Linked DNA regions of Cohaesibacter gelatinilyticus. The protein of the gene in region 1 interacts with the protein of each later gene in a pairwise test. Links are inferred from orthologs where the notes say so. Each region holds a gene or a part of one and is shown in the gene's direction. Other genes may lie near its edges. The genes, in order: CRO57_RS23445, dnaQ and dnaE.

What was found.
Region 2: the proteins of CRO57_RS23445 (region 1) and dnaQ interact in binary tests that used the Escherichia coli proteins (3 or more experiments, as listed by UniProt). The link is inferred for Cohaesibacter gelatinilyticus from one-to-one orthologs.
Region 3: the proteins of CRO57_RS23445 (region 1) and dnaE interact in binary tests that used the Escherichia coli proteins (3 or more experiments, as listed by UniProt). The link is inferred for Cohaesibacter gelatinilyticus from one-to-one orthologs.

The regions. Positions count from the first base shown.
Region 1 is NZ_OBEL01000010.1:8,769-13,707, forward strand. Bases 1-2,960 are described here. They hold CRO57_RS23445 (DNA polymerase III subunit gamma/tau), read left to right. Parts: upstream 1-463; coding sequence 464-2,458; downstream 2,459-2,960. Other genes in these bases: CRO57_RS23435 (HIT family protein), read right to left, coding at 1-102; CRO57_RS23450 (YbaB/EbfC family nucleoid-associated protein), read left to right, coding at 2,587-2,907. Also shown: recombination mediator RecR, read left to right, coding at 3,051-3,695; CRO57_RS23460 (lipopolysaccharide biosynthesis protein), read right to left, coding at 3,699-4,939. UniProt on the Escherichia coli protein: Part of the beta sliding clamp loading complex, which hydrolyzes ATP to load the beta clamp onto primed DNA to form the DNA replication pre-initiation complex.
Region 2 is NZ_OBEL01000003.1:210,024-214,781, forward strand. The notes cover bases 1,070-3,848. They hold dnaQ (DNA polymerase III subunit epsilon), read left to right. Parts: upstream 1,070-1,969; coding sequence 1,970-2,728; downstream 2,729-3,848. Other genes in these bases: CRO57_RS14845 (shikimate dehydrogenase), read left to right, coding at 1,070-1,274; coaE (dephospho-CoA kinase), read left to right, coding at 1,319-1,912; secB (protein-export chaperone SecB), read right to left, coding at 2,848-3,345; CRO57_RS14865 (FxsA family protein), read right to left, coding at 3,529-3,848. Outside these bases: CRO57_RS14840 (Maf-like protein), read left to right, coding at 1-283; more of CRO57_RS14845, read left to right, coding at 411-1,069; more of CRO57_RS14865, read right to left, coding at 3,849-4,122; CRO57_RS14870 (Tim44/TimA family putative adaptor protein), read left to right, coding at 4,276-4,758. UniProt on the Escherichia coli protein: DNA polymerase III is a complex, multichain enzyme responsible for most of the replicative synthesis in bacteria. The epsilon subunit contain the editing function and is a proofreading 3'-5' exonuclease.
Region 3 is NZ_OBEL01000001.1:1,480,113-1,486,083, reverse strand. The notes cover bases 1-3,992. They hold dnaE (DNA polymerase III subunit alpha), read left to right. Parts: upstream 1-339; coding sequence 340-3,792; downstream 3,793-3,992. Other genes in these bases: CRO57_RS06605 (LysR family transcriptional regulator), read right to left, coding at 3,833-3,992. Also shown: more of CRO57_RS06605, read right to left, coding at 3,993-4,729; CRO57_RS06600 (DUF2817 domain-containing protein), read left to right, coding at 4,847-5,887. UniProt on the Escherichia coli protein: DNA polymerase III is a complex, multichain enzyme responsible for most of the replicative synthesis in bacteria. This DNA polymerase also exhibits 3' to 5' exonuclease activity. The alpha chain is the DNA polymerase catalytic subunit.

The DNA.
Region 1 (4,939 bases):
AGGATAATTGGCGTCCTTCGCCAGACGGACGGTGCAAAGCTCCAACTCGCAGAGTGGGAAGGTATCGGCTTCAAGGCGGGTATCGAGTACAAAGTCGGACATATTTTCGCAATCCTTGATATCAATGAGCATAATTATGACGAAAAAGCACACAAGTGAATCACTTCTCCTCTTGCTTTAGCATCGACAAGATGACATATGGAAGGCGGAAGGTTGGCAATGGACGTTCCCCTCGCCAACCGGGTCAGGTCCGGAAGGAAGCAGCCCTAACGAGTTAAAGAGCGGGTCATCTGTTCAGCCTTCCACTTATCTCCTCTTACAATTTGGTAATCTTTACAAGCCCCAGGCACATTGTCTTTGCATGGGTGTACTTGGCCCCTTGTTTGTGCCCGTGATAAAGTTGTACATCTTCTTGGTGGGAAAACTTTCCTGAGAGATTGGTAGAAGGCAAAGGGCGCAGCGAATGGACGATACCAAGGCTGGCATGGAACAGAGCGAAGCTGGCGAAGCTCTCAAGCAGGGCTATCGTGTTCTGGCGCGTAAATATCGTCCGCAAAGCTTTGAAGACATGGTGGGGCAGGACCCACTTGTGCGCACTCTTACCAATGCTTTCGCCACAGGTCGTATTGCCCAAGCCTATATGATGACCGGTGTGCGTGGAGTAGGTAAAACCACCACAGCCCGTATCCTTGCTCGAGCCCTCAATTATGAGATTGAAGGCAAGATCGATACCCCGACGATCGAGATGAAAGAATTGGGCATTCATTGCCAGGCCATTATGGAAGGCCGCCATGTCGATATCATGGAAATGGATGCTGCCTCTCATACTTCGATCAATGATATTCGTGAAATTATCGAAGCTGCACGCTATAAACCGGTTAGCGCCCGTTACAAAGTCTATATCATCGATGAGGTGCATATGCTCTCCACAGCAGCCTTTAACGGCCTGCTGAAAACGCTGGAAGAGCCACCCGAGCACGTGAAATTCATCTTCGCGACCACCGAGATCCGCAAAGTTCCCGTTACCGTCCTGTCCCGCTGCCAACGCTTTGATCTGCGTCGTATTGATGCCCGTGTCATGGCTGATTATATGGGTAAGATCTGCGAAAAAGAGCAGGTCGATATCGAGGAAGATGCCTTGCAGATGATTGCAAGGGCAGGCGAAGGTTCAGCTCGTGACTCACTCTCGTTATTGGATCAGGCCATCGCGCATGGCGCAGGCAAGATTACAGCGGAAACGACACGTCAGATGCTTGGACTGGCAGACAGAGCTCGCATAATCGATCTATTTGAGGCACTGATGAAGGGGGATATTGCTGCTGCCCTGCAAGAGCTCAAGGAGCAATATGATATTGGCGCGGAACCTTCAATCGTTCTGTCCGATCTGGCTGATTTTGTTCATCTGGTCACTCGTTTGAAGTTGACACCAGATGCTCATTCGGATGCGGCGGCAACGGAAAGCGAAAAGACCCGTGGGCGCGAATATGCGCAGAGTTTGTCGGTGCGCGTTCTATCCCGGGCGTGGCAAATGTTGCTTAAAGGTCTGTCCGAGGTACAATCCTCGCCTCGACCTCTGGCATCGGCTGAGATGGTATTGGTGCGTATGGCTTACGTTGCTGATCTGCCAACCCCTGATGAAGCCTTGAAGATGCTGACCAACAAGGATTTCCGCCCTCCGATGCCATCTGGTGCCGGCTCTGGGCCTTCCACACCGCCGGATGCCACAGTTCCAGCAAGCTCAAATGGCCAGCCAACAGAGGCACCGCCAATTGGACGGCCATCCGGTCCAACAGCTATGGCGCGTCACGGCAATTTGGCAGCAGTGTCCGGAAGTCCGCAGCAAAGCGTTGGTACTATCGAGCAAGCTCCTGTAAAGCCTGCGAATTTGCGACTTGTCGCCAGCCAAAGCGATGATGCCTTGGCCGACAAGCAAAAGGATGCCAGTCAGCAACAGACAAGCAAGCCCAAAACGGGCAACATGCAGATCACGCGTTTTGAGCAGATTGTCGGTCTTGCAGGCAAGAACCGTGATATTGCTCTCAAAATTGCGCTGGAACAGAATGTTCGCCCCGTATCCGTGCGTCAGGGCTTCTTGGAAATTGCCTTTCAGGATCGTCCTGATCAGGCATTGATTGCCAAATTGAACCGTCGTTTGCAGGACTGGACTGGTCAACGCTGGTCGATTGAAGTGTCACGCGAGCATGGACAGGATACGCTGTCGCAACGCAAAGAGCAGGCAGTCCAGAAAGCGCGCGATGATGCAGACGCTCATCCTACTGTTGAAGCTGTTCGAAAACATTTCCCGGGCGTAAAGATCGTTGATGTACGCATCAATCGGGATTTCGAAGAGGACTATCTGGCACCGGTTGTCGAAGATGCAGCAGAATTGACAGATCAGAATTTGCTGGAAATGAGTTTGCGTGACGATGACAGTTTTGGACTGGATGATGATCTCTAATCTTGTTTTCCTCAGCTCTTGAATTTGCCCCCTTGTAGCGGCATATAGATTTCAAACTCACCTGACGGGCCAAATTGGACTGGCCAATAGCTGCTTCGTGAAGCGTTGAGAAAAGAAGGATTTGCATCATGGATATGATGAAGATGATGAAGAAGGCCAAGGAAATGCAGGCCAAGATGGCTCAGATGCAGGAAGAAGTGGCCGAAATGGAAGCTGAAGGTACAGCAGGTGCCGGCCTTGTCAAAGTGGTTCTCTCCGGTAAGGGTGAGATGAAGGGAATGTCCGTAGATCCATCTCTCATCAATGCGGAGGAAGCTGAAATCCTGGAAGACCTGATCATGGCTGCGCACAACGATGCGAAGACAAAGGTAGAAGCAGCGATGCAGGAAAAAGTCCAGCAGATGAGCGGTGATCTGGGCCTCCCGGCGGGCATGAAAATGCCATTCTAGTGCCTGCCTCGCTGGTTTGCTTTCACAAGCCAAGGCAAAAGATTAGCGCCAGCAAGGAGTTAGACCATTCAAAGTGAGGTCAACTCATCGCGACATGGTCTAAAACTGGATCACGATTTGAAGAAAAAGACACAGGCAAGCCCATGGCAAACAGAGTAGCAGGACCGGAAATCGAAAAGCTGATCCAGCTTCTGGCCAAATTGCCCGGGCTTGGCCCGCGTTCTGCCCGACGAGTGGCGTTGCATCTGATCAAGAAGAAAGACCAATTGCTGGTGCCGCTGGCGGACGCCATCAATCAGGCCGTCACCAAGGTTCAGATTTGCGAGACCTGCGGAAATATCGACAGTGCCAGCCCCTGCACAATCTGTACCGATCGGCGGCGCGATCCTGCGCTTTTGGTTGTGGTTGAAGATGTCTCCGACCTCTGGGCGCTGGAGAGAGCAGGTGTTGTCAATGCTGCCTATCATGTTTTGGGCGGCACATTATCACCGCTCGATGGTATTGGACCGGACGATCTGAATATTCCCGGACTTCTGGTACGTACGGCCAAGGGTGACATTAGAGAGATCATTCTGGCAGTCAATGCCACCGTAGAGGGTCAGACAACAGCCCACTACATCACTGATCAACTGCAAAATCAGGCTAAGGATTTACAAGCTGATAATCCAACCTTTGAGAGAATCCGCATCTCGCAATTGGCACACGGAGTGCCAATCGGTGGCGAACTGGATTATCTGGATGAAGGCACACTCCTGCAGGCCATTCGATCAAGGACATCCTTTGAGTAGAACCTAACGGTTGGATACTGACCGATTCTTCATGCTTGCGCGCTTTAGCCATTGTCGGATCAAGAGCAACATCTGCAAGCTGGCAGCACAGCCAAACCAGCCATAGGCCCATGCAGCGCCTTCCGCACCTTGAACAGGCACCAAAATCATGGATGCGCCAAACGATGCGATCAGTGAGAAAAGGGCTGCATAGAGGCAGAGCTGGTAAGACCCGGCTGACGGCAGACAGAAGCCAAGAAATGTGCCCAGGAACACAGGCATGGAGATAAGGCCGATCGTGCAAAAAAGTGTGGAATGGACAGCAAATTCTGATCCGTAAACCACTCTCAATACCCATTCTCCAATTATCAGGGTGCCTAACCAGAAGATGATGCCCATTCCGATTGCAATGCAGGAACCAGTGCCGATAATTGCCCAAAACCGTTTGCCATTGGCTTGCTCATAGGCCGTGGCCAGAGGTGAGCGAACCGCTTGCCCCAGAACATTCACCACCATGCTGCCAAGCAAGATGAAATAGGTAAGAGCTGCAAAAATACCGAGTTCAGCCGTGCCAGCACTTTGTTCCAGCATCAACCGAGGTATATTGATGGCGATGGCTGTAGCGAAACTGGCCAACCCAATCGGCATCGCATGTTTGGCAAGAGAGAAGAGCGCAGATCCGCTTAGTCCGTGCCGCTCGGCATTCTTGTCGCGATAGGGTGCGGCCATGACAAGACGATCGAAAAAGAGTAGAACCCCAACCCAACCAGCTGCATAACAGGCGAGAGACAGAACAATGTCCTGACTGGTCCAATAAAGAAGAGCGAACAGGGCAGTGCTTATAATCGCACGCACCATCATGCTCTTGCCGACCTTGTCCATCTGGTTCACCCGTTGCGGCAGGGCATACAGCATGTCAGAGGAGGCTTCTGCCATTTTTGCAATGGCGACCAGCAAGATTACCAATCGCACTTGCGGGCCATCTCCAAAGATGAATGCGAGGGCAATGATAAGAAAGGTTGCCGGGATCAGACTCAGGAGCCGAAGGCGCCAAAATGTTCCAAAAGAATGGTCCTCACCACGATAGGTGACATAGACAGTGCGCAATGAAAGATTGAAGAAGATCTGAACTGGAGTGGTCAATGCCAATGCCAATCCATATTGGCCCACATGTTCGGCACCACCACCACGAGCGAGCAAAATAACCAGAAGCCATTGTAGCCCGGAAAACACACCCTGGCTTAAGAGCATCCAGATGAAATTCT
Region 2 (4,758 bases), on another replicon or contig:
AGTTTGTTGCGCAAAAGATGGCGAAATCCTCTGGGAAATCGTCTCAACTGCGACGTTGACGATGCGATCTCTGACACCTGAGGAAGTTGGCCAATATATGGCACAAGTAGGAGACGCAGTTCGTTCATCTGTTGGGTGCTATCAGCTGGAAGGGATTGGCGTTCAGCTTTTCGAAAAAATCGAAGGCGATTATTTCACCATTCTGGGGCTACCATTGCTTCCACTCCTTGGCTATCTGCGTGCCGAGCATGGCTTGTTGTTTGGTACTGCTACCGAAACATGAAATTTTTAATCCCACGAAAGGAAATCCTTCTTTTTGTGACGGTCGATAGGCAAGTGCGAAGCGCACTGTTTGCAACCCTGATCGAAAGATCAGGAATAGCGTGAAGACAAAATACCGGATCATTTTGATGTCAGAACAAAAGAATGGCACCGAGCCGAAGAAAGCTTTCGTAATAGGTTTTCCAATATCTCATTCAAAATCCCCAATAATTCACAACCATTGGCTAACATCGAAGCAACTATCTGGAAAATATGAGAAAATTTCAGTCGATCCCCATGATTTGAAGAATTTTATAACGGGCTTTGCACAAGATGGCTATCTCGGAGGGAATATTACTATCCCCCATAAGGAAACTGTTCTGGAACATGTGGATGTGATCCATCCAACCGCAAAACGTCTTAAAGCCGCCAATACACTCTGGATTGAAGACGGAAAGATCCATGCTGATAATACAGACGGTTATGGTTTTTTAGCCAATATTGATCAAAACAAACCGAACTGGGATCAAAATGATCCGATCAAAAAAGCTTTGATCCTTGGTGCAGGTGGAGCAAGCCGTCCTATCATAGATGGATTGCTGGAGCGAGGCTTCCAGATTGCCGTTACCAATCGTACCAAAGCACGCAGCGATGCCATTGTGGATCTCTTCAACGATTTGGGATTTGAGGGTCAGGTTTACGCCATTGACTGGAAAGAACGAAGCAATGTTCTTTCTGACCGTTCTCTATTGGTGAATACGACAGCCTTGGGTATGACCGGCCAACCAGAATTGGAAATAGATCTCAAAACCCTATCTGAAGACGCACTGGTTACAGATATTGTCTATAGCCCGCTCAAGACAGATTTGCTTCTGCAAGCCGAAAAACAAGGCAATCCTATTGTTGATGGCTTGGGAATGCTGCTGCATCAGGCGGTCCCGGGCTTTGAACGATGGTTTGGCAGCCGTCCGGAAGTCACCGATCATCTTCGTAAACTGGTTTTGAGCGCTTAGTTACACGAAGCAATAAACACGAATGCCTTTGGAGAGGAATTTAAATGATCAAAATTGGCCTGACTGGCTCCATTGGCATGGGCAAATCGACAACCGGGCAAATGTTTGTCGAGCTCGGATGCCCCTTGCATGATGCTGATGCGTCGGTTCACCGGCTTTATAAGGGGAAAGCAGCTCCGCTTATTGAAGCAACTTTCCCCGGTACCACAAATCAAGATGGTGTGAATAGGCATGCTCTTGCCAAAGTGGTTCTGAATGATGATGCAGCGATGAAAAAGCTGGAATCCATCATTCATCCGCTGGTTCATGAAGAAGAGCAGACATTTTTTGAGCGTGCAGTGAAAGACGGTGCCGAATGCGTTGTACTGGATATTCCACTATTGTTTGAAACAAATGCAACGGCTCGCTGTGACGTTATAGTTGTGGTATCAGCACCGGAAGATATTCAGCGGGAAAGAGTGCTTGCACGGCCCGGTATGAGCGTGGAAAAGTTTGAGGCAATTAAAGCACGACAAATGCCAGATGCAGAGAAGCGCAAACGGGCGGACTATGTAATTGAAACCGGAAACGGTATGATCGAAGCTAAAGAGCAAGTCGCCCGGATTGTGGAAGAGTTGAAACACAACAAGAAAGACTGAATGAAGTCTTGTTTCATAAGCGAATCGAGATCGTAATTGTTATAAGGATTGGAAAAAATGGCGCTTCGTGAAATTGCATTCGATACCGAGACGACCGGTCTTGACCCTTTCAAAGGGGATCGTGTGGTCGAGATCGGATGCGTGGAGCTGATTAATCATCTCCCATCCGGTAACAATTTTCACGTCTATATCAATCCCGAGCGCGATATGCCTGAAGAGGCCTTCAAGGTTCATGGTCTATCGGAAGAGTTTCTGTCGGATAAACCCAAATTTGCCGAAGTTGCTCAAGATTTCCATGACTTCATCGCCGGCACTCCCCTGATCGCGCATAATGCAGGCTTTGATGTCAAATTTCTCAATTGGGAACTCAAAGAAGCGGGTTTCCCTTTGATCAATAATGATCTCGTGATTGATAGCCTTGTGTTGGCAAGACAGAAATTCCCCACCGGCCCCAATAGCCTCGATGCACTCTGCAATCGATTTGGTATCGACAATGCCAAGCGTACACTCCATGGCGCGTTGCTCGATAGCGAGATCCTGGCAGATGTCTATCTGGAACTGATTGGTGGTAGGCAAACATCCCTTATTCTCTCGGAAGAAGCAGATCTTGGTCAAACCATTGCCGAAGACGGAACCGTCAGTCTGAAAAGAGCGCCAGCGAAACAACGTCCAATATCTCTCACTTCACGCCTGACCGAAGTTGATATCACCCTGCATGAGAAGTTTATCAGTGAAGGAAAAGTCGAGAGCCTCTGGCTGCAATATATGGAAAAATCTGAGATGATTGCGGAGTCGGAAAGCGAAACAAGCCAATAAGTTCAAGGATTGTTACGCACCCATTGCAATAGAAATAAAAAAGCCAGCTGAAACGATCAACTGGCCTTTTTGATATTTTACTTTCAAAACGAAATTTGTTTCGAAAGAGAATCCAGCTCTTACTGCTGGGTCTGGTTTTCCTGCTCTTGAGCTGCCAGTTCCATCATGCGCTGACGATAAAGAGCAGCGAAGTCGATTGGATCGACATTGAGCGGAGGGAAACCACCGCGCATGGTGGCATCAGAAATAACCTGACGAGCAAATGGGAATAACATGCGTGGGCATTCGATCATGACAAACGGATGCAGCTGATCCTGTGGGACATTCTCGATAGCGAAGACGCCAGCAAACAATAGCTCAACGTTGAACAGGGTGGTCTCACCGTCTTGAGCGGTAGCATTCAGGGTCAGCTCTGCTTCAAACTCGGACTCGGACAGAGGAGCGGCATTCACGTTGATCTGAATGTTGATCTCAGGTGCATTTTCGCGTGGACGCAAAGAATCCGGTGCATTTGGGTTCTCGAAGGAAAGATCCTTGATGTACTGCGCCAGAATGCGCAGGTTTGGCATTTGAATTTCCTGGCCTTGGCTTGCGCCGTTGTCTTGTGCGTCGCTCATGGAAGTCATATCCTGATTTTAAATACGTTCATTTTCGGGCCACATGCATCGAATAAGACCCACAACTCTGTTAGCGGCCTAGCATGTCAGGGCAAGGGAGACAAGCGTGAGGCTCAAGCCTGCCCGGCTTTTGGCATCTTTACCCAGCTTTCTTGTCAGAAGGTGGATCAGGTCGTGAAAATGCTACTCTTTCTTGTTCGAATCTGACCAAGGGGAAGAGCCATCGGGTGAGCGCAGTCCTGGTTTGTTGGAAACCTCGTCGAAATCGGCGTCATCCAGATCAATGATGGACGGATCGGATGAACGATCATCACGGGCATTCTGGTTCTGATATTCGTAATATTGCTCCGAATGATAAAATTGCGCGCCAGACTTTTGCTCAAAGCCGCTGCCACCTGCGCCAAAGCTTTGCACGGTCATACGAGAAGCAAAGAAAGACCAGATGCCGTCCCGAACTGGGGGCACAAATAGCAGAAAGCCCAAGCTATCGGTTACAAAACCAGGGGTTAGAAGAAGCAAACCAGCTACCAACAGCATAACGCCATGTGCCAAAGCTTTGCCTGGAACCTTGCCCTGATTGAATTCACTTTGGACTTGCCCAAGCAAAGCCAAACCTTGCTTGCGTAGCAAAATGGAGCCGATCAAAGCGGTCAACACGATACCCAACAAGGTGAAGGCAACCCCGATTTGTCCGCCAATCAGAATGAACACCCCGATTTCCAAAATCGGGACGATCAAAAGCAGAAAAGGAACAAAGGGGAAGATGGATCTTTGCATAATGGGGTTTTGCTTTCTTCAAAAGTCTGTGTTTTTTTACCACGAAGGACACTCGATTCTGGATTTGAACCGATCCTTTCCCTACATATAGAGAGAAAAGATGAAACTTGCAGGGGTTTCTCTCAACATTCTTGATCAAAAAGGCTCATTATAATGGATCCCGTCTCCCTAATATTCCTGGTTATTGCCGTTGTCCTGTTCATGCGCTTGCGCAATATACTGGGCACACGAACCGGACATGAAGAGCCACCGCAGGATCAGTATTACCGGGATCAACAAAATCGAGACGATGGTCAGGATCCATCTCGTGCTCCAACGGCGGATGATGTGGGGGACAATGTGATCTCCCTTCCTGGTCGTGCCGAAGTTGAGGCCGAAGCAGAAGAGAAGAAGCAAAAACAGCTGGAAAAAATCGCTCCTGCGGGCAGCGCCTTGAACTCTGCTCTTGTTCAGCTGATGGCAATGGATAAAAGCTTCGACCCGGAGGGCTTCATCTCAGGTGCAAAAATGGCTTATGAGATGGTCGTCACAGCCTTTGCCGAAGGGGATAGAAAGACACTCAAGAAACTACTTGCTGCTGATGTCTTCAATGGCTTTACCGCCGCAATCGATGAGCGTGAAAACCTTGATCATCGG
Region 3 (5,971 bases), on another replicon or contig:
GCTTTTCTCGGGGTACGATGTTTATTGAAAAAAACGCTTGAAATAAGAACAAAACATATACATAATAAGTTCAAATAAAGAACTTTGAGGTGTAGTAATGATTATTCGTGATGTGCTGGCGCTTGGTTCCCTGATCACCTTCATGTCCATGTTGAGCCTTTGGACTGAAGTCCTGGCTCGACTCTCAAGCTAAATTCCTTATTGCTGCCTTCCTTTGAAGCTTGCTGTAAAAAACGTCACAAGATTTATCGGAAAGCAGGGGGGAACAAGAATGCCGGTCTTGGTGTTTTAGCATCGGTCTTTTAGACTGCATGCTTGGCTAGGAAAGGACGTCTTGTTATGGCTGAACTAAACAGTGATTTGAAATTCATTCATCTTCATGTGCATTCAGCCTATTCCTTGCTGGAAGGTGCTCTCCCTGTCGGCAAATTGATCAAGCAGGCATTGAAAGCCGATATGCCTGCGGTGGCCATGACAGATACGCGTAATTTGTTTGGCGCATTGGAGTTTTCGCAAAAAGCTGTAGGTGAGGGCCTGCAACCTATTCTGGGATGCCAGATCGAGGTTGATTTTGGTGATCCAGCGCAAGCAGATGCATCCGGCTTCAAACTACCATCTCTTGTCTTCATTGGTATGAATGATGAAGGATGGTCTAATCTTGTCCGCCTCGTCAGTCGCTCATTTCTTGCCTCTCATGATGACGCAGATCCCCATGTTAGCATTGATGATGTTCGCGAATTTTCGAGCGGCATGATCTGTCTTACTGGTGGGGGCAATGGACCGATTGATGGCCCTCTCGTTCACCATCATGTGGAAGTTGCCGGTGCACGTCTTTCTCAACTGAAAGAGATGTTTGGTGATCGCCTCTATATAGAGGTGATGCGTCATGGTTTGCCGGATGAACATGTCGTTGAACCGCAACTACTCGATCTCGCCTATGAAATGCATCTGCCGCTGGTCGCTACCAATGACGTTTATTTTTCTGAACGAGAAGATTTCGAAGCCCATGATGCGTTGATTGCCATTGCCGAAGGCAAGGTGCTTGTTATGGATGATAGACGCCGTCTGACACCAGAGCATTATTTCAAAAGTCAGGAGGAGATGGCAGAGCTCTTTTCTGATTTGCCAGAGGCAATAGAAAATACAATCGAGATTGCAAGGCGATGTCACGCGAGAGCCCGAACCATCAATCCGATCTTACCACGTTTTGCTGGTGCAGATGCCGATCCTGCCGAAGCAGAAAAACATGAGGCGGCTGAATTGCGCCGTCAGGCGGAAGAGGGTTTGCGTCGCCGGATTGAAATACATGGTATCTCTCCAGATATGCAGGAGCAGGACTATTGGGATCGACTTAAGTTTGAACTTGATATCATTGAGAACATGAAATTCCCCGGTTACTTCCTGATCGTTGCGGATTTTATCAAATGGGCCAAGGATCAGGATATTCCAGTTGGCCCGGGCCGTGGTTCCGGTGCTGGCTCGCTTGTGGCTTATTCCCTTACCATTACTGATCTGGATCCCCTGCGATTTGCCTTGCTGTTCGAACGTTTCCTCAACCCGGAACGCGTCTCCATGCCCGATTTCGATATTGATTTCTGTCAGGATCGGCGTGAGGAAGTGATCCTCTATGTTCAGCGCAAATATGGCCGCGATAATGTAGGGCAGATCATTACATATGGTACGCTTCAGGCTCGCGCAGTGTTGCGAGATGTCGGTCGTGTCTTGCAGATGCCATTTGGTCAAGTCGACAAGCTCTGCAAAATGGTGCCGATGAAAGGTGCTGTATCAGTTTCCCTGCCTGAGGCGTTGGAGCAGGAACCCCGTCTAACGGATGCGCGCAAGGAAGAAGAGATTGTTGATCGCCTGATCAATATGTCGCTCAAGCTCGAAGGGCTTTATCGACATGCGTCCACTCATGCCGCTGGTATTGTTATTGGGGACCGCTCGCTCGATAAATTGGTACCGATGTATCGAGATCCACGCTCCGATATGCCGGTAACCCAATATAATATGAAATGGGTCGAGCAAGCGGGGCTGGTGAAGTTTGACTTCTTGGGCCTTAAGACCCTGACGGTGCTGGATACGGCTGTTCGGTTCGTGAAACAGCGCGATATTGATATCAACCTGGCTGAAATTCCGATTGACGATAAAGCTTCCTATGAGATTTTGGCCAAAGGTGAGACCGTTGGGGTTTTCCAGCTGGAATCCATGGGCATGCGCAAAGCACTTTTGGATATGAAACCTGACCAATTCGAAGACATCATTGCTATCGTGGCGCTTTATCGTCCAGGACCAATGGCCAATATTCCGACCTATTGTGCGCGAAAGCGTGGCGATGAAACCTTCGAGTATATGCATGAGTTGCTCGAATCCGTTCTCAAGGAAACCTATGGCATCATCATCTATCAGGAACAGGTGATGCAGATCGCCCAGATTCTCTCCGGCTACTCACTTGGTGAAGCGGATATGCTGCGCCGAGCCATGGGTAAGAAAATCCGTGAGGAGATGGAAAAGCAGCGGGTTCGTTTCTGTGATGGTGCGGAAGAGCGTGGCGTGAAACGAGAACAAGCGTCTGAGATTTATGATCTTGTTGCCAAATTTGCCGACTATGGTTTTAACAAATCACACGCTGCTGCCTATGCTTTGGTTGCCTATCAAACGGCTTATATGAAAGCCAATTACCCGGTTGAATTTCTGGCAGCGATCATGACGCTGGATATGAACAATACCGATAAGCTGTCGGAATTCCGCCGTGATGCCATTCGTTTGGGAATTGAGGTGCGTCCTCCTTCCATCAATGAATCGGGTGTTGAATTCGTTGTGAAGGAAGGTGCCATTGTCTACTCCATGGCTGCGATCAAAGGGGTGGGTCAGCCTGCAGCTGAGCATGTTATGGAGGTGCGCGGGGACAAGCCGTTCAAGGATCTGGCAGATTTTGCCAAACGTATCAGTCCGCGGGTTCTTAACAAACGTACCATTGAAAATCTGGCCGCTGCAGGTACCTTTGACTGTCTTAATCCAAACCGGGCGCAAGTTGTTGCGTCAATTGATGTGATCATGGGTGAGGCGGCGCGTGCCAGTCAGAATGCTTCATCCGGGCAAGGTGATATTTTCGGAACTGCCGATATAGAAGTCGCGCCCCTTATTCTTCCTGATATGCGTCCGTGGACCAATGAAGAGAAATTGCAGCGCGAATATGGTGCTGTGGGGTTTTATCTTTCCGCTCACCCATTGGACGACTATATCTCTGTTCTGGAGGAAAAGCGTATTCAGCTCTGGCAACCATTTGAGAATGCGGTCAAGCAAGGTGCCAGTGCTGGTCGATTGGCAGGCACCATTACGGGTCGACAGGAGCGCAAGACCAAAACCGGTAATCGTATGGGGATCATCAATATCTCGGATCCAACTGGTCAGTATGAAGCAGTGCTGTTTTCTGAAGCTTTGCACCGGTTTCGAGATATGCTGGAGCCGGGAAAGACTGTAATTCTGGAAGTGGGAGCAGATGAGCGCCCTGAAGGTGTATCTGTTCGTATCAACAATGTGCGTCCGCTTGATGGGGGGGGCTTGCAGAAGAATATGCGCGTTTTTGTGCGTGATGAGAAACCACTGACGTCCCTTCGCAAACAGCTGGATGAACGTGGTGATGGCGATGTCTCTGTCATCGTCATGATTGATGAGGGCGAATGTGAAGTTGAAATGCGTCTCAAAGGAACATTCTATGTGTCCAATGAGGTGGGCCGTGCACTGAAAGCCATCCCTGGTATTGTCGATGTTCAGGTGGGAAGCTTTTAGATTTCGACGTTTCCCAAATTCTGAAGAGCGTGCATTCTTGCTAAAACCAGTCGAGATTCCTGATTTCTTCGGTTAACAAGTGAATGAAATGGTCCAGTTCCGGCCTTGGCCCCTGACGTGACTGGATGGCGCAATAATAATTGATGCTGATTTGTGGCTCAAACCGTCGTTGTACAACACCGTGATGCCGCCATAGATGGGCCGCCAGTGGCTCGACCACTCCGATTGCCAGACCTTGAGCTACAAGGGAGTAGGCTGTGTGAGAATTGTTGATTTCATAGTTTCTTTTGATTGTTACGCCACGGTCAGCCAATGTTCGATCCAATTCGTCCCAATGCATTGGTCCGTCTGGCATGATGCCAATTACTGATTGTCCGGATAGATCTTCTGGTTCGATGACTGATTTCTTTGCCAATGGATGATCGTGACGGATTATGCATGCCTGGGGTGCCGTTCCCAAAAGCAAGCGTTTGGTATTCTGAAGGTTTGGAAGACCTGAGGCGATGGCTATGTCGACGGAGGCATTCTGCAATCGCATGACGGTTTGTGCCAATCGATGAGAATGGATCGAAATGCGGGTGTTTGGATGTTTTGCGGAAAAACGGCCTACGACTTGCGGAAGTAGCGTGGTGGCTACTGAATGCCCTGCTGCTACGCGAAAAACGTCTGTGCTATTTTCGCGAATGTCTCTGGCAATATTTTCAAGACGATCCAACCCAAGAAAATTTTCCTCTACACTCTCATAGAATTGCAAGCCCGCTCTGGTCAATTCCAGCGATCCCTGTTTGCGTTCGAACAGCTTGAATTTCAGGTTATATTCCAGATCACGGATCAATCGGCTGATAGCCGATTGCGTGACATGCATTTGTGTAGCAGCCCCAACCATGGAACCGGTGATCATGATATAGCGGAATGCTTCCAGTTGACGAAACTTCATGATGATTCCCTATCACATTTTTGCATAACATATTCGATAAAATGATTTGATAAAATGCCTGCTTTTTGGTCTGTAACAGAAAAGAAGATTTAAAGACCATTGAGGGGTCAGGCGTTTATGATCGATTTTCGCGATTGCTATTCAGCAGATTATTTTGAAGCGCGAGAAAGATTTCTCAAGCATGCGAAGGAGTTGGATCTACCCAGTGAGACTTTTTTGCACCCTCAATCCAGCGAGTTTGATCAGGATGTTGCCGTTGATGTGGTTAGAATAGGTTCGATCGAGGCCAAATATGTTCTCTTTGTCACATCTGGCGTACATGGTACTGAATTAACCGCTGGATCTGGCCCGCAATTGCAGATGCTGTCCCATTTCAACGAAAGCTTGCCAGCGGATACGGCTTTGGTTCTCGTTCATGCGATGAATGCTTATGGTTCTGCCAAGCTGACCCGTACCGATGAGAATAATGTCGATCCGAATCGTAACATTCGTGCCGACTTCTCAAAACTCCCCGTAAATGAATCTTATAGAGAGCTGCATTCTGCTCTTTGCCCTAAAGAGTGGCAGGGAGAGGGGCGTGAGAAAGCGGATGCAGGTATCACGCATTATGTAGAAGAGAAGGGCGTGCTGGCGCTGACACAGGATGTGTTGCAGGGACAATATGAATATCCTGATGGGATCTTCTATGGCGGCAAAACTGAGAGTTGGTGTGTGAGCAATTTCACGCAGATCGTCAAAGACCATGCCAAAGATGCTGATCAAATTGCTATTGTTGATATCCATACTGGTGTCGGCCCTTACGGGTTTGGCGAAGTCATGCGCGTTGATCGTCCTGCACCTGCTGATGTGGAGTGGGAGAATATCGGCGGTTTTGTCTGCGATATTCTGGATCGGGCAGATTGCCCGAAAGCACCTATCAAGATTCTTCTTGAGTTTGGTACTTATGAGTTCGATCGGGTGCTGACAGGTTTACGTGGGGACAATTGGCTTCGTCATCATGGGGATCCGCAATCGTCGTGGGGACGGCAGATCAAGCGGAACCTGCGAGATGCCCTTTTTGCCAATGACGAGAAATGGTTGGGTGACATCTCTCGGCAGAGTTTGGAAGTGTGCGAGGCAACATTACAGGAATTGAAAGGTGCAAGTGAAACTATTTAGTCTGTGGTTGTGGATTGGTTGAATTTCTCTGTGAGAGAGTGGGGATTGTTCAGACAAATAGCTGAAATGTCCATATTTACTCTT